DNA from 2 places in the Brevibacillus sp. SIMBA_040 genome. Region 2 is predicted to be linked to the other one. Evidence: riboswitches for the same ligand, from Rfam matches in the RefSeq annotation. Region 2 holds a riboswitch; the other holds the start of a gene.
What was found. Region 2 has a riboswitch for glycine ahead of SB752_RS06930 (amino acid permease). Riboswitches for the same ligand answer to the same signal wherever they lie in the genome.
Positions count from the first base shown of each region.

Region 1: another riboswitch for glycine. It lies ahead of gcvT (glycine cleavage system aminomethyltransferase GcvT); the one in region 2 lies ahead of SB752_RS06930 (amino acid permease).

Region 1 covers NZ_JAWRXI010000002.1:522,380-531,252, reverse strand. Annotated here, with positions in the region: gene SB752_RS05600 (DEAD/DEAH box helicase) at 27-1,727, opposite strand; glycine riboswitch at 1,949-2,045, shown strand; glycine riboswitch at 2,046-2,160, shown strand; gene gcvT (glycine cleavage system aminomethyltransferase GcvT) at 2,338-3,441, shown strand; gene gcvPA (aminomethyl-transferring glycine dehydrogenase subunit GcvPA) at 3,483-4,835, shown strand; gene gcvPB (aminomethyl-transferring glycine dehydrogenase subunit GcvPB) at 4,828-6,297, shown strand; gene SB752_RS05580 (undecaprenyldiphospho-muramoylpentapeptide beta-N-acetylglucosaminyltransferase) at 6,404-7,471, shown strand; gene SB752_RS05575 (lipoate--protein ligase family protein) at 7,551-8,381, shown strand; gene SB752_RS05570 (VOC family protein) at 8,629-8,873, shown strand, end outside.
Region 2 covers NZ_JAWRXI010000003.1:268,333-277,205, reverse strand. Annotated here, with positions in the region: gene SB752_RS06950 (ABC transporter permease) at 1-462, opposite strand, end outside; gene SB752_RS06945 (ABC transporter substrate-binding protein) at 488-2,101, opposite strand; gene SB752_RS06940 (LysR substrate-binding domain-containing protein) at 2,431-3,207, shown strand; gene SB752_RS06935 (adenine deaminase) at 3,293-5,122, shown strand; glycine riboswitch at 5,318-5,416, shown strand; glycine riboswitch at 5,419-5,479, shown strand; gene SB752_RS06930 (amino acid permease) at 5,838-7,229, shown strand; gene SB752_RS06925 (DMT family transporter) at 7,445-8,326, shown strand; gene SB752_RS06920 (hypothetical protein) at 8,333-8,873, opposite strand, start outside.

The DNA of each region.
Region 1 (8,873 bases), on a different contig from region 2:
GTTTTAGAGTGCGTGCTTATGTTCGTTTATTGATCGGCAGCTTCCGTTAATGGAGTCTCTGATCGTGTTTGCCGCACCGCACGTATAGCATGGCCCATATTGTCCAGCTTCAGGGCCATTTCTTTATTGGAGTGTGAATCCATAATGATTTGAATCAGATTTTCCTCCAGTGACTGGCTCAGGCTAAGCCGCTCCACAATATCGTCCAGCTCACCGATGACCATTTCAAATAAATCAATTTTTTCATAGAGCAAGCTCAGGATGTTTTCCTCGATCGTGCCGATTGTCGACATGTTGTAAATATGCACATCCCGTTTTTGACCCAAACGATGTACACGACCGATTCGCTGCTCGACACGCATCGGATTCCACGGAAGATCGTAATTGATTACCTGATTACAAAACTGGAGATTGATACCTTCACCGCCAGCCTCTGTCGCGATTAATACTTGCGCACGATTTTGGAACAAATCCGTCATCCAGTCTTTTTTACTGCGCTTAAATCCGCCACGAAACGGTACGGAGGTAATACCGTGATCATGCAAATATTTTTGCAAGTAGTTTTGGGTGGCGCGATATTCTGTGAAAATGATGACCTTGTCATTAATTTGTTGAATCAGCTCAACGGTTTTTGCTGCTTTGGAATGCGTCTCGATTTTTTTAATCATCTCGACCAGATGGATGATTTGCTCGCGTAGCGGGGAATCCTCCGCCATTCTTTGATGCATGTTGTACAGTGTCATGAACGAGGCTTCCTTGCTGGAACAGACCTCGCGCTGTAAGGTGATGAGTGCAAGCGAATTGAAGCCGCCGATGCCAGACTGGTACTGTTCACGAACAAAGCGGGTGACACCATCATAGAGGGCCAATTCCTCCGCTGAAAGCTCTATCGGAATCGACTGTACGCGACGACTCGTAAACTGGATGCCGCCGTCACTGCGCTTGTTTCGGATCATCACCTTCTCAATTTCCTCACGCAGCTTGTCGCTGTTTTTGGATTGGCGCTTGCCTTCCACATAATTGGAGGAAAAAGAGGTTGTGTGGCCGAGATGACCGGGCTTTAGCAAATTGATCAGATTGTACAGCTCATCCATCTCGTTTTGAATCGGAGTTGCGGTTAGCAGCAAACAATATTTTTTGCGGATTTCCTTTACAAATTGATAGTTTCGGGTTCGCTTGTTTTTGAGCTTGTGTGCTTCATCGATGATGAGCATGTCGTAATCGATGTCTAGCACGTGACGGCGATGAGGATCACGCTTGGCGGTGTCGATCGAAGCGACGACGACCTCATGCTGACGCCACATATACTCTTTTTTCTGGGCGACGGCAGGAATCCCGAATTTTTGCTGTAGTTCTTTCGTCCATTGAATGACGAGGGATGCAGGAACGAGGATGAGAATTTTTTTGGCCAGCCCGCGAACCATGTACTCTTTCATGATCAAGCCAGCTTCGATCGTTTTTCCCAGCCCTACCTCATCTGCGAGAATGGCTCGTCCACGCATGTCTAAAAGCACACGCTCAGCCGTATGAAGCTGATGCGGAAAGGGGGATAAGAGAGGTAAATACTTCAGGCATTGCAGCTGGTCAAACTCACGAACAGCCATGGCCTCCTCTGCTTCCAAAGCGAGCTTCCACAGCTCCCATTTGTCCCAGGGCCCATCCTGCTGCAGACGTTCAGAGAGCGGATCAATCCAGCTCGTATCAAATGAAACAGGAACATTCGGCATATTGGTTACTCCTTTGCGTAGCTCTGCCATAACTTTCAAGTCATTATCTAAAAAGCTTAACGTTTTTTATATGGGATATCATTTTGTTAAGTATTTCTTAATCTGACTGTTAATTTGTATATTTTCAACTGCTTGCTCTCGTGGTAGGATAAAGGAGAAAGTTCCTTTCCTAGTATGGAAAAGTTATCAATAACTTATGTATGACCATCTAACCACCGCGAATGATAGTAGCAGGGAGAGACTGCGAGCACCACTGCAGCGCCGAAGGAGCAAGCCGGAAACGGTGAATCTCTCAGGCAAAAGTACCTCTACTGGACGCAACTCTGGAGAGAGCTCGCAAGGAGCCACCAAAGGGGAAACTTGCAAGTGAGGAGAACCCCGACTCACTTGATTCGCAAGGTAACTCTCAGGTACCAAGGACAGAGGAGGAAAAATGGGCACCCTTATTTTGGTGTACCGTTTTTTCGACTCTGTCTTTTTTGTACTGGTAGGAATGAGAAATTTCTATCCGGTATAAGCGCAGCCGCGGCTCCGCCACACGTGGCGTAGCCAGGTTTTCTAGTTCAGGGGGAAAAATGCCATAACGCATGGTTAACAGGAGGTGCCACACATGTCCAATCTGAAGCGAACGCCTTTGTTCGATTCATATGCAAAGTATGGCGGAAAGACAATCGACTTCGGCGGATGGGAATTGCCTGTGCAGTTCTCAAGTATTGGCCAAGAGCACGAGGCGGTACGGACAAAAGCTGGTCTGTTTGATGTTTCCCACATGGGAGAGGTGGATGTAAAAGGGGAGAATGCTCTCGCTTACCTCCAGCACGTTACGACAAATGACGTGTCCAAACTCGCAGTAGGGCAAGCACAATACAGTGTTCTATGTTATCCAGATGGCGGGACCATTGATGATCTGCTCGTATACAAATACGCAGATGACCATTACCTGCTTGTTATTAATGCTGGAAATATTGACAAAGACTACGCCTGGTTGCAGGAGCATTTGATTCCAGGTGTGACCATTGAAAATATCTCTCCACAAACGGCTCAAATTGCGATTCAAGGCCCACTGGCTGAATCGATTTTGCAAAAACTGACGACGACAGATTTGTCCCAAATCGGGTTTTTCCGCTTTGAGCGTGATGTCGTCATCGATGGCATTTCGGCACTTGTATCTCGCACAGGATACACGGGTGAAGACGGATTTGAAATTTATTTAGACGCAGATACAGCGGTCAAACTGTGGGATTCCCTGCTTCTCGCAGGACAGGAAGACGGCCTTCTACCATGCGGACTCGGTGCGCGTGACACGCTGCGTTTTGAAGCAAAGCTGCCACTCTACGGACAAGAGCTGAGCAAGGACATTACTCCGATCGAAGCGGGTATTGGCTTTGCGGTGAAGGTAGATAAAGAAGTAGCGTTCATCGGTCAGGAAGCCCTGAAGGCACAAAAAGAAAACGGTGCGCCTCGCAAACTGGTCGGTATTGAAATGATCGACCGCGGAATTCCGCGCACGCACTATCCTGTATACGCAGGAGAAGAGCTCATCGGTGAGGTGACTACAGGTACACAGTCGCCAACCTTGAAAAAGAACGTCGGTCTCGCACTCGTAAAAACCGAGCACGCGGCTATTGGTACGCAGCTCGAGGTAGAAATTCGAGGAAAACGTTTAAAGGCAGAGGTTGTTGCTGCTCCGTTCTACAAACGTCCAAAAAACTAAGCTGTAACCACCAAACATCCTATTAGAGGAGGACAACGTTCGTGAAATACCGCTACCTGCCACAAACCGATCAGGACAAGCGCGAAATGCTGGAAACGCTTGGAATTACCAGCATCGATGAGCTGTTCGCTGACATCCCTGAGGAAGTACGCTTCAAAGGTGCACTCCATATTCCAGAAGCACTGTCTGAGCCTGATCTGGTGAAGTACTTCACACGTCTGGCCAATCAAAACGTAAATTTCAGTACACATGTAAACTTCCTCGGTGCAGGGGTGTATCAGCACTACACACCGAGTACAGTGAATCATATGCTCTTGCGCGGTGAGTTCTTCACGGCTTACACACCGTACCAGCCTGAAATCAGCCAAGGCGAGCTACAAGCTATTTTTGAATTCCAGACAATGGTATGTGAGCTGACTGGCATGGAAGTAGCGAACTCCTCGATGTACGACGGAGCGACTTCTTTGGCGGAGGCAGCAATGATGGCTGCTGGTCACACAGGCAAAAAACGTGTGATCGTCTCTCGCGCTGTCCATCCTGAAGCACGTGGCGTGCTGAAAACCTACGCATATGGTCAAAATGTTGAGCTGGTAGAAGTAGGTACGAACAGTGACGGTGTCACCGATCCTGCTGCATTAGAAGCACTCATCGATGATAATACGGCGGCAGTTATTGTTCAGTATCCAAACTTCTTCGGTAACGTAGAAGATCTGGCTGCGATTGAGCCGATCGCACATGGAAAAGGTGCTCTCCTGATTGCTTCATCCAATCCACTCTCACTGGGCGTATTGGAAGCACCAGGCAAGCTTGGAGCTGACATCGTGGTAGGAGACATGCAGCCATTCGGTATCCCGGCATCCTTTGGTGGACCACACTGCGGTTACTTTGCAACAACAACCAAGCTCATGCGCAAAATGCCAGGTCGTATCGTTGGTCAAACCAAGGATGAGAACGGCAAGCGTGGGTTCGTGCTGACTCTGCAAGCACGTGAACAGCACATCCGTCGTGAAAAAGCGACATCCAATATTTGCTCAAACCAAGCATTGCTCGCGTTGGCAGCTGCGATTACGTTGACAGCGCTCGGCAAAAATGGTGTACAGGAAATGGCGATGATGAACCTGCAAAAAGCTCATTACGCCAAAAAAGCCCTGGAAGCAAAAGGGCTGGAGGTAGTGAATGCTTCGCCGTTCTTCAATGAATTTATCGTGAAGCTGAACAAACCAGTTGCTGATGTGAACAAAAAGCTGCTTTCCGCAGGCATCATCGGTGGCTACGATCTCGGACTGGATTATCCAGAGCTGGCTCAGCATACCTTGATCGCAGTAACCGAGCTGAGAACCAAAGAAGAGATCGATACACTCGCGGCTGAATTGGAGGCGATCACACGTGCGTAACGACCAGGAGAAAGCACTAATCTTTGAAATGAGCAAACCAGGCCGTGTGGGCTACAATTTGCCTGCGCTTGATGTACCTGAGGTAGAGGTTGCTTCTTTGCTGCCAAAGCATCTGATTCGTGAGAGTCCAGCTGAGCTGCCGGAAGTATCCGAGCTGCAGCTGGTGCGTCACTATACCGAACTGTCGCGTCGCAACCATGGGGTAGACAACGGTTTTTACCCGCTTGGTTCTTGCACGATGAAATACAATCCGAAAATTAACGAGGATATTGCGCGTTATGCTGGCTTTGCCCAGACACATCCTTATCAACCGGAAGAAACCGTTCAGGGCGCGCTGGAGCTCTTGTACAATCTGCAAGACGAGCTGGCTGAAATCACAGGAATGGACGCAGTTACATTGCAGCCGGCAGCAGGTGCAGCAGGTGAGTGGACTGGTCTGATGATGATCCGCGCTTACCATGAAAGCCGCGGAGAAGGCCACCGTACAAAAGTGATTGTGCCTAACTCCGCCCACGGAACGAACCCTGCTTCTGCAGCGGTTGCAGGTTTGGACATCATCACGATTGCTTCTGATGAGCGCGGTTTGGTTGATATCCAGGCTCTGCGTGATGCAGTTGGCTCGGATACAGCAGCATTGATGCTGACTAACCCGAATACTCTGGGGCTGTTTGAAGAAGACATCGTGGAAATGGCGAGCATCGTTCACGAAGCCGGCGGTCTCTTGTATTATGATGGAGCAAATGCCAATGCGATTCTCGGCATCGCTCGTCCAGGGGACATGGGCTTTGACGTCGTGCACTTGAACTTGCATAAAACATTCACAGGTCCTCACGGTGGTGGCGGTCCTGGTGCGGGTCCGGTTGGGGTTAAAAAGGTGCTGGAGCCATTCCTGCCAACTCCGATCGTTGCCAAGAAAGAAGACGGAACCTTCTACTGGGATAGCAATCGCCCGAATTCCATTGGTCGGGTAAAAGGCTATAACGGAAACTTCGGTATCCTCGTTCGTGCATACAGCTACATCCGTACGATGGGTCCTGAAGGCTTGCTCCAGGTTTCTCAAAATGCGGTACTCAGTGCAAACTACATGATGCGTCGTCTGGCAACAGCGTACAACCTGCCATTTGACCGCGTGTGCAAGCATGAGTTCGTATTGTCTGGCGTGAACCAAAAGAAATTGGGTGTTCGTACATTAGATATCGCGAAGCGCTTGCTCGACTTCGGCTACCATCCACCAACCATTTACTTCCCGCTTATCGTGGATGAGTGCTTGATGATTGAACCAACGGAAACAGAAACGAAAGAAACACTAGATGAATTCATCGATGTCATGCTGCAAATCGCTCGCGAGTGTGAGGAAAATCCGGAAATTGTACAGGAAGCACCTCATACGACTGTTGTAAAACGTTTGGATGAGGCAACAGCTGCCAGAAAACCGATCCTTCGTTATCAACCTCAAGCGTAATACTTTTTTTGCCAAGCCGCCTGTTCGTTATGGGCGGCTTTTCTTTCCAGTTGCTGCTATCATGGATGGGGATAGCGATTCCCTAGGGATGTGGGAGGAGAGCGTGATGAAAAAGCGTATTGCGTTTACAGGTGGAGGCTCGGCAGGGCATGTGACTGTCAATCTGGCCTTGATTCCTTATTTTATTCAGGCGGGCTGGGAGGTAGCTTATATCGGCTCTACGATTGGCATCGAGCGAGAACTAGTATCAGGTATGCCCGGTGTTCGTTACGTAGGGATATCCTCTGGTAAGCTTCGCCGCTATTTTGATTGGAAAAATATCACTGATCCGTTACGTGTAACGAAAGGAATCTGGCAAGCTTATCGCTTTTTGCGAACGTGGAAGCCGCAAGTGATCTTTTCCAAGGGCGGCTTTGTCTCTGTACCGGTAGTACTCGGAGGATGGCTGAATCGCCAGCCAGTGGTTATACATGAGTCGGATTTGACCCCAGGATTGGCAAATCGCCTGGCTACGCCCTTTGCAAACAAGATTTGTGCTACGTTTCCAGAAACGGTTGGTCAATTGCCGCAGGAAAAAGGGATTCACGTAGGGGCAGTTGTGCGAGAAGAGCTGATGCGTGGGAGAGGCGATCAAGGACTCGCCTATTGTGGGTTTGCCAAAAATAAACCCGTCTTACTCGTGATGGGCGGGAGCCTGGGAGCACGGCGAATTAATGAAGCGGTCCGGAACAATCTCACACAACTGCTGGCGACTTATCAGATTGTACATATTTGCGGAAAAGGACAAGTAGACGAACAAATTCAGCTACCGGGATACCGCCAGTACGAGTACGTTCAGGAAGAACTGGCTGATCTAATAGCGATGGCAGATTTGGTTATATCCCGCGCCGGCTCGAATGCCATTTTTGAATTTTTAACGATGCAGAAGCCGATGCTTCTGATTCCATTGTCACGGGCAGCGAGTCGGGGAGACCAGATAGTGAATGCTCGCTCCTTTGAGAAGCAAGGCTTTTGCCATGTGCTGCAGGAAGAGGATATCACGGACGAGGCATTTGTGCAGGCGATTACCTCGCTGATGGAGCAGCGAGCGGCGATCGTGCAGCGGATGCAGCAAGCAAAGCAGCAGGATGCCATGGCCCGGGTGATCGCCGTTTTACAGGAGGTCGCCAACTGATTTAGCCCATTAGAAGCTTGCAGAATTTTGCCAGACCAGCGTACAATGAAGGCGTTGCCTATGAGGAGGTACTATTACTATGGAACAGTGGCGCTATATCGTGACGGAGCCGATGTCTCCCGCGATGAATATGGCAGTAGACGAAGCGATTTTGCAATTGCACAGCGAAGGAAAGGTAGGACCTACCGTTCGCTTTTATACATGGGATCCGGCAACGTTGTCGATCGGATATTTCCAAAAGGCAGTAAAGGAAATTAACATGGATGAAGTACATAAAAGAGGTCTTGGCTTTGTTCGCCGTCCAACAGGGGGGAGAGCCGTCCTGCACGATCAGGAGCTGACCTACAGTGTCATCGTATCCGAGGAGCATCCCAAAATGCCGACGGGCGTGACAGAAGCTTACAAAATCATTAGCCTGGGGCTCTTGCATGGATTTCAAAATCTGGGGCTTCAAGCGGAAATGGTTTCGCTCGCCAGCGAAGAGGAAAAAGAGAAGTACAACTCGCCAGGCTCCTCTGCATGCTTTGACTCGCCATCCTGGTACGAACTGGTTGTCGAAGGGAAAAAGGTTGCTGGAAGCGCGCAGACACGCCAAAAAGGTGTGATTCTCCAACATGGCTCCATTTTGCTCGATATGGATGTAGAGCTGTTGTTTTCACTCTTGAATTTTCCGTCCGAGCGTGTCAAGGAACGGATGATGGAAAGCTTCCGTCAAAAGGCGGTCACGATCAACGAGGTAAGCCCGCGGCCGATCAGTCTGCAGGAAGCCGTAGATGCATTTGGTCGCGGCTTTGCATCGGGGTTGGAAGTCGAGCTGCTTCCATCTGAACTGACGAGCGAAGAGCGCACGCTTGCAGAAGAGCTGGCACGAACTCGCTACCAGGCAGACGAGTGGAATCTGCGCCGATAACACAAAGGAACGTAATCAAAATGAAAAGCTCTCAGCGGACAGCAGTAGATGCCGTTGAGAGCTTTTTTGTGCATGAGCGAATAAGTACAGTCGCGACACTGCAGACCGTGAATATATTGTATTCGAACTGACGATACGTCATTACGTTAACGGGTAGTATAGTTGAAAAAGGAAGTTACATGTAAAACTCGAATATCAAATGTACTTGGATAGCTAAAAATTTGATGACAGACAGGAGTTAGATACGATGATAAAAGGTTTCGGAGGAATATTTTGGAGAACGAAGGATCTTGAAGCGATAAAAAAGTGGTACAGTGAAGTATTGAAGATTGAATTAGAAAATTGGAATGGGACAGTTATAAAACCCCAATTAGGAAATGAGACTATCTTTTCTTTTTTTACTGAGAATGACAGTTATTTCCCAACAGAACAACAAGTGATGTTAAATTTCCAAGTACATAATCTAGACGAGACTATTAAGCATCTTGAATA
Region 2 (8,873 bases):
CAAAAGGATCAACAGAAGCGCCAGCCAAAAATTCGGAATGGAAACACCGAGAAGCGTCACGGACATAAAGGCTGGATCTAGTACGCTGTCACGCTTCCATACAGCCAAAATAGCAGTTGGAATCGCGATGCACAGACTCACCATACAGGCTACGATGGCCAAACTAACCGTTGGACCGAGACGATCTATAATCGTTTGAGCTACCGGCTCACCCGAAAAAACGGACGTGCCGAGATTGCCTGTAGCGACCTGACCTATCCAAGTGATGAACTGGGACATTAACGGTTGGTCGAGCCCGAGCGCCTGCCGCAACTGGTCTACTTCTTCCTGTGTCGCAGACTCTCCCAGAATGACCGATGCAGGATCGCCGGGAGTCAGATGGATAATGGTAAAAACGATGACCCCAACCACAATTAATACAGGTATTAAAGCAAGTAACCGACGTCCGATATACTGTAGCAATTGCTTCCCTCCTTTCCGCCGTTTCTTACTTCGCTTTCAGCCATGTGTTCCAGAATGTTACGTTTTTTCGCTCGCCAAACCCGTCCAGCTTTGCTCCGATAACACTCATGCCGACTTCATTGGCAATTTTGATGACTGGTAATTCCTCATACATGGTCTTGTTGAAATCCCCAAGCAGCTTTTTTTGTTCATCCTCATTGCTTGATTTTGACCACTCATCTAACAGCGACATGATTTTGGGGCTTTCATATTTGCCTGGAAACTGCGGATAAAACCAAGGAATGGTAGTCGGATCATATTTAGGTGAAAACCCTTGGATTTCCAAATCAAAGTTGGCTGTATTTTTCTCCTTCTCCAGCAGCGTCGCCCATTCATAAATTTGCAAATCAATCGTAAAGCCTACATCCTGGAGCTGTGCCGCAACAACTTGAGCTGTCTTGAAATGGTCGTCGTAGCTGCTGGTCGCAATCAAGCGCACGGGTTCTCCCTTGTATCCCGCTTCTTTCAGCAGTTCCTTGGCCTTTTCCGGGCTGTAGGAAAGATAAGCATCTGTTCCTTCTTTGGTGTACAAGCTTTGCTGATCCGGGAAGAAGATTGCACCATCCATCTCATAAAAATTTCCGTACGTTGCAATCGCGACTTTTTCTTTATCCAACGCATATTGAATGGCTTGGCGCATGCGGATGTCATCAAAAGGAGGCTCCGATTTGTCTGGAATAACAGCCATCCAGCTATCTGGCTTGGACACTCGTGTCGTTAACTCTGTTGAATCTTTTAGCTGTGGATACAAGTCTTGTGGAATCCTCAGTGCAAAGTCGTACTGACCAGTGCGCACTCCGTCGATCCGTACTTGAGCATCCGGCACCATATCAAAGCGAACCTCATCCGCATACGCGACCTTTTTCCCACTCAGACCGCCCCAGTCTTCATCTCTGGCTGCGTACTCGTCAAAGCGTTTCAACGTAATCCGTTGTCCCCTCTTCCAGCTATCCAAGCGATAGGGACCTGTGCCGATGAGCTGTTCACCTTTCAACGGAGCCGTGCCCGCCGACTCTGCAATTTTGGCAGGAATGACTACCATCGCCTGCGTGGGATCAGCCAAATTACGAATCAGCGGCGCATACGGCTCCTTGAAAGCAATTTCTACTGTTTGGGCGTCTACTGCTTTTACCTCTTCCATGCTTTTAAATAATCGCTTGCCGACAGCCGACATTTCCCCCCACCGCTTGAAAGAGGCCACCACATCGTCCGCGCTCATCGTTGACCCATCATGGAATTTGACCCCATCGCGCAGGACAATTTTATAGACCTTCCTGTCTTCACTCAGTTGGAACTCTTTTGCCAGCATCGGTTTCTCCATCATGCCCTCATCCAGCGCAAACAACTGCTCGAACATATGAAAGGCAACGAGCTTGGTCGCACTTGAAGAGGTGCTCATCCAATCAAGCGTGGACGGGTCAGAATCAAAGGCAACTTTAATAATCCCGCCCTTTTGCGGTTCTTGACTGCTTGTCGCGACAGGCTGCTCCTTGGCTGCTTCTGGATTCGGGCTTTGGGCTTGCTGACTACAGCCGGTAATTCCGAGTGCCACTACTAGACTCGCCAAACCAACCCACTTTGCGTAACGCCTGGAACTCATGACAATTCCCCCTTTTTGTTCATTCAACACGTAAGATTTACTTATAAACCGGCTATGATTTCTAAAAATTTTATCTATTCAAAATATACACCCGTTCATACCCGCTGTATATTTTAGTTTTTTTTGCTTTTTTCCAAAAATTTTTTTTGGGATTTACTCCTTCACGATTCTTCATGGTCAGAAATACGAGAGGAAAAAGGAGGACGCTGACGAAACAAAGAGTATAGAAGGCTGGCTCCAGGGAGGGAACTAGGTGAATGAGCGTGACTGTTTATTGTTGCAGTACATTTACGAAGAGCAAAATCTGACCCGGCAGCAGAACGTCTCTTTTGGGGGTTGCGATTATTTCCAAACGGGGAAAAAGCATCAAACTCACTGCCGAAGGTGAATATTTGGTTACGTACGCAAACAAGCTGTTGATCGACCTGCGAAAAACAAAAGATCATCTCGCCAACATGCAAAACGAGGTGCAAGGCTCTCTACGAATTGGCTTCACCAGTTATTTTGGCCGCTACAAGCTTCCGCCTCTTTTAAAAGAATTTATCTATCAGTATCCGAAAATTGATATTAACGTGGACTCGGGACTAAGTTCAGAAATATTCGAGTTGTTATTAAGCGAAGATATACATGTGGCGATTATACGAGGAGATTACAAGTGGTTTGACCAAAAGCATCTGATTGACGAAGAGCGAATCTGCGTCATTTCCAATGAAGACATTCGGTTAGATCAACTGCCTCAATTGCCGCGAATCATTCCCAAAATAGAACGAAAGGCAGCACACAAATACAAAAACTATACGTACTCCTCTCTGCACCAAACCATCGAAAGCTGGTGGAACGAACGATTTTTCGCTCCCCCCAACATTACGATGAAAGTGGACAGCTACGAAACCTGTACGGAAATGGTCAAAAATCAGTTGGGATACGCCATTGTCCCCAGCGTCTTTGTGAAGCCCGAGGACGGATTGTACTGCATGGACCTGAGCACATTAGACGAACAAGCTATCACTCGAAAAACATGGATGCTCTACCGGAAGGCTTCCTTGCACTTGAATGTCGTTGATCGATTTGTTGAGTATTTGAAAGAGCATTATGTCAGGGAATAGCCTTTTCATCGACTAGACTATGTTTCATCCCCTATGTAAGATATGATATAACGCAAACCAGATTTTTAAGAGGTGGTAGAAGAAAATGAACGATGTAGCAGCCAAATTCGCTAGACCGCAACTGGCAGATTGTATCCCAGACCTCGTTGCTTTTTCCAGAGGGGAAAAGAAAGCGACGCTCTTTATCCGCAATGGAAGCTTGGTAAACGTCGTGTCAGGGGAAATTTTATCGGATATTTGTGTCGCTGTCGTTGGCACGCGTATCGCATATGTTGGGCCATTTGTAGAAGGCATGATTGATGACGCTACACGTGTCATTGAGGCAAACGGAAAATACATTGCCCCCGGTCTGTTGGACGGGCATTGTCATATTGAAAGCAGTATGTTGTCCGTCACACAATTTGCCAATGCGGTACTCCCGCTCGGAACGACTGGCGGCTTTTTTGATGCGCATGAAATTTCGAACGTACTTGGTCTCCCCGGCTTGCGCATTATGCTGGACGAAGCACGCCAAACACCAATGGCGGCTTATATGCAAGTAGCTTCTTGTGTTCCATCTACGAATCCGACCTTTGAGACAGCTGGTGCAGAATTCGGGCCCGCTGAAGTGGCGGAAGCACTGAGCTGGGGACCAGACATGATTGCGCTCGGAGAGGTCATGAACTTCCCGGGTGTCGTCTATGGTGATCCCAAAATGATTGGGGAAATTCAAGCTACGTTGCGGGCTGGGAAAGTCGTAGATGGACATTATACCTGGCCGTCCAACGATCCACGACTGTCTGCCTATGCTGCCGCTGGTGTTTCTGGCGATCATGAGTGTGTGACAAAGGAAGATGTCGCGAATCGCGTGCGCCTCGGCATGTACGCAAAAATGCGCCGTGGTTCTGCCTGGCATGACGTAGCTGCTACGATCAAAGCGCATACCGAGCAAGGACTCGATTCCCGGCGCATGATGCTAGTTTCGGATGACCGTATTTGCGATTCGTTAAAAGAAGAAGGCCACATGAATTTTATCGTGAGACATGCCATTTCTCAGGGAGTAAAGCCAGTGACTGCCTTCCAGATGGCAACCCTCAATACGGCTGAGCGCTTTGGTGTAGCAAGAGATGTCGGTTCGGTTACACCTGGCACGATTGCGGATATTATTTTGCTCGACGGGAATTTAGCGGATGTGAATGTCGTGATGACCATTGCCCGTGGCGAGGTCGTTGCGGAAAATGGCGCCATGACGGTAGAACTGGCCGCTTTTGATTATCCCGATTATGCGATCAACTCAGTAAAGCTCACCCCTGAGCTTACTCCTGCCAGCTTCCACATCCAGACACCGAATCAATTCGGAACGATCAAAACGCGTGTTGCGATGGTGAGAGAAAACCATGTAGAAACCGAGGAAATATTCGCCGAGGTTCCAGTGAAAGACGGACTGCTAGCTATTACTCCTGAGAGCACATTGTGCAAAATGGCTATCTTTGAGCGTCACGGGAAAACAGGAGGCTCTGCTATCGGGATCGTTGGCAACGTCGGATTCGACCAGCCCGCTGCGATTGCCATGACGGTTGCACATGACTGCCACAATGTCCTCGTCATCGGAAACGACGACGAACAAATGGCGAGAGCAGCCAACGCCGTGATCAGCATGCAGGGAGGAATTGCGATCGCGTCTTCCGGCAACGACCTGGTCGAGCTGCCGCTGCGTCTTGCCGGCTTGATGTCGACTGAGCCTTACGAGACTGTCGTGGAGCAATCGATGGCGATCAGCCGTGCACTTGCTTCGGCTGGCTGCACGATGAATTACGCATTTATGACGCTATCCTTGCTCGCTCTCGTCGTCATCCCTACCCTCCACATTTCGGATACCGGGTTGATTCGTATCTCGGATGCTGGCTTTGAGAAAGTCTCCCTTTTTGTTGAATAAGCCATGCGTAAATACGTCTATTACAAGGACAGCAGGGGCCTCAATCTCCCTGCTGTCTTTTTATTACGTTTTACTTAAATAGCTGATGAATCTAGCAAGATATATTTTAAATAGTTTCTTAATTCATAATTTTTGTTTGACTTTCATCTATCCAATCATTAATATGTAAGGGACACATATGAAAAACATAAGCGGTTGAGTATTGTGGGAGAGACTGGACGTAATGTTCGGCACCGAAGGAGCAAGTCCTGATCATAGGGCAAATCTCTCAGGTAAAAGGACCACAATAGGACGCATCTCTGGAGAGAGCCTTCGCGGCCACCAAAGGAGTTATACTCTCAGGTAAAAGGACAGAGAAAATGGGACTACTCCTATTTTTCTCTGCCTTTTTTTGTACTTTCAAAAACTTCACTTACGATAACGCGATAACGGATGAAAGTATCAGTGAAAGATAGGAATCACTCAATCAAAAGGGGGGTTACATGCATCACTCGCATCAAAAGACCCGAGCAAATGTAGGGACTAAGTCATTTCTTATTAAACTAAATTTTTGTTATATTCAAATTTGTAAGCGTTTTTTCCAATAAAAATCAGACAGAAAAATAACTTTTATTGGAAATTTAATTTGCAATTCACTGATTTATATTTATTATTAACATATATAAAATCATCTTAATTGCAAACTGCTTACACAAACGAGAAAGTGGGGGATCATATGCAAGAACAAACACTAGAAAGAGGTCTGAAAAACAGACACGTACAATTAATCGCGATTGGTGGAGCTATTGGTACCGGATTATTTCTCGGCGCAGGTAAATCCATTCATTTAGCTGGGCCTTCTATTTTATTTGCCTACCTAATTACCGGGATTATTTGTTTTTTAATTATGCGCGCTCTAGGAGAGCTGCTTCTATCGAATTTGAACTATCATTCTTTCGTTGATTTTGTAAAAGACTACTTGGGAAACATGGCAGCATTCGTCACTGGCTGGACGTACTGGTTTTGCTGGATATCGATTGCCATGGCTGACTTGACCGCAGTTGGACTCTATACCCAATACTGGTTCCCAGAAGTACCACAGTGGATGCCAGGATTAATCGCACTTGTCGTTTTGCTCATCATGAATCTGGCAACGGTCAAGCTTTTTGGTGAAATGGAATTCTGGTTCGCGTTAATCAAGGTTATTGCGATTCTCGGTTTGATTGTGGTTGGACTCTTCATGATTATCAAAGGGTTCTCTACTAATTCAGGTCCATCGAGCTTCACCAATCTCTGGAGCCACGGAGGTATGTTCCCGAATGGGATAAACGGCTTCCTTCTCTCATTCCAGATGGTCGTGTTTGCGTTCGTTGGGATTGAGCTCGTCGGACTGACAGCCGGTGAAACCAAAGACCCTGAAAAAGTAATTCCGAAAGCAATCAACAACATCCCGATCCGCATCCTGATTTTCTACATCGGGGCACTGATCGTGATCATGAGTATTTATCCATGGAGCGCCATCGTTCCAACAGAAAGTCCGTTTGTCCAAGTATTCGCGGTAATCGGTATCGCTGCAGCTGCTGGAATCGTTAACTTCGTCGTGCTCACATCGGCAGCTTCGGCATGTAACAGCGCCATCTTTAGTACAAGCCGGATGGTTTTCTCACTGGCGAAAGAGAAAAATGCACCTGTCCCATTTACAAAGCTGACAGCAGGAAAAGTCCCTTCCAATGCACTGTTCTTTTCCACGATTGTCATCCTGATTTCTGTCATATTGAACTATGTCATGCCTGAGGGCGTATTTACCCTCATCACAAGCGTATCAACGGTTTGTTTCCTCTTTATCTGGGGAATTACCGTCATCTGTCACCTGAAATACCGGAAAACAAGACCGGATCTGGCAGCAGTAAACAAATTCAAGCTACCCTTGTTTCCTTTCTCCAACTACTTGATTCTTGCTTTCCTCGCGTTTATTCTCGTCGTTCTGGCACTGGCAGAAGACACGCGTGTGGCGCTGTTCGTCACTCCGGTATGGTTTATTATGCTGGTAGCGATTTATAAAATGCGCAAGCCAAACGCTGATCAAATCAATCATAATAACGTAGCGGATAACAAATCTGTAAGCTAGAAAAAACGCAAGCATCCCGCTTTCACTTGAAATGGTGAGAGCGGGATGTTTTTGTTTTGGAACTTTTCTTTCCTAAATCTGTACCGATACAGATAGTCTTTTTCTTCATTGAAGCCGCCTCTCGCTCGACTTACGATGAAGTCAAGGCGCCTGCACCTCTGAATAGCTTTCACATCTATCAACTCATTACCATCTAAAAAGCGAGGACCTTTCGTATGAATACAATCAATTATTTGCTCTTGCTCGGTATCGGAATCATCTGGGGCTCGCAGTTTTTCTTTGTCGATTTAGTCATCGGCTCTATCACGCCCGTTACGCTCGCCGCGTACAAAGCCATACTTGGCACTGTCACTCTAGCCATCCTCCATTTGTTCAATGGAAAAAAAGAAAAACGGTCAGCTGGCCGCCTTGGTCGAAAAGTGTGGAGCTTATTTATTTGGATTGCACTGCTTGAGGCTGTTATTCCTTTCATTTTGATCGGCTGGGGGCAGCAGTACATCAATAGCAGCACAGCTTCCATTTTGCTTGGCACGGTGCCGATTTTCACCCTGATTTTCATGAAAATAGCAGCACCACGAGAAAAGCTTTCACCCTGGAAAAGGGTCAGTATTTTCATCGGCTTTGGGGGCTTGTGCCTGCTGTTTGGCCCTACCCTTTCCTCTCTTTCTTTTAGCGGAAATGTAATGGGCTATTTAGCTCTCGTCGGAGCATCCATGAGCTTTGCACTCTCTCTTATTTTACTGAAGCACCTGCCACCCATTTCATCGATTTTAGCTATTCGCAATGTTTTATTTGTTGCCTCGGTCCTTTTGCTGCCACTTGCCATTCTCTTTGAAAATCCTTTTCATATCAGCTTGAGCTGGCAGCAGGTGATTGACGTCGTAATATTAGGTGTAGTTCAGGCTGGAATTGTCTACATGCTCTACAATACGCTCATCAGGCGCACGAACGCCGCATTTGCATCCCTTACCAATTATTTGGTTCCTTTATTCGGCATCCTGCTTGGAACGCTCATTTTAGGGGATCAGGTAACATGGAACTCCATTGCCGCGCTTATCGTGATTTTAATCTCTCTGGCAGTAGGAGAAAAAAGCTAGAAAGCATTACCATCGTTGTCCCGCCACAAGCTCTAGCTCGAAGGTCTCCAAAAATATCGCAAGTAAAAAGGCGGCTTCCTCTTTTCCCCCGCAATACTCGGGAGAAAGAGCAACCGTAACCGCATCCCATTGATGCAGGCTTCGCAATGCCTGTAATTCGTCGCGAATCTGTGCTTCTGGCATGAGCTTGGGCGTAATGTCTTCGGATAGATTGAAATAATCAAGATCGAGATCGAGAATCTTGGTTTGCTCCGTGCTCCACCTCTGATAGTCACGCTCGTTTAAAAAAGCAGGCACGTCCATATAGCGCTGATGCTTGTAGGTGCAGCCCTCGGGCAGCTTGGCGATGATGTTTTGACAGTTTTCATTTCGTTTATGGACCGCATCATAGCGAAGCATATCCAGTGACAGCACCTCGTCATCCTGATGAGACACAAAAATGGTTTCTCCGATCGTGTCTCTCGCGACCGCTGCCCATATAAAATTATCAATCTGCATGCAATCTGACGGACATACACGGCCGCTCGCATAGTCGTGTCCCTGTGCC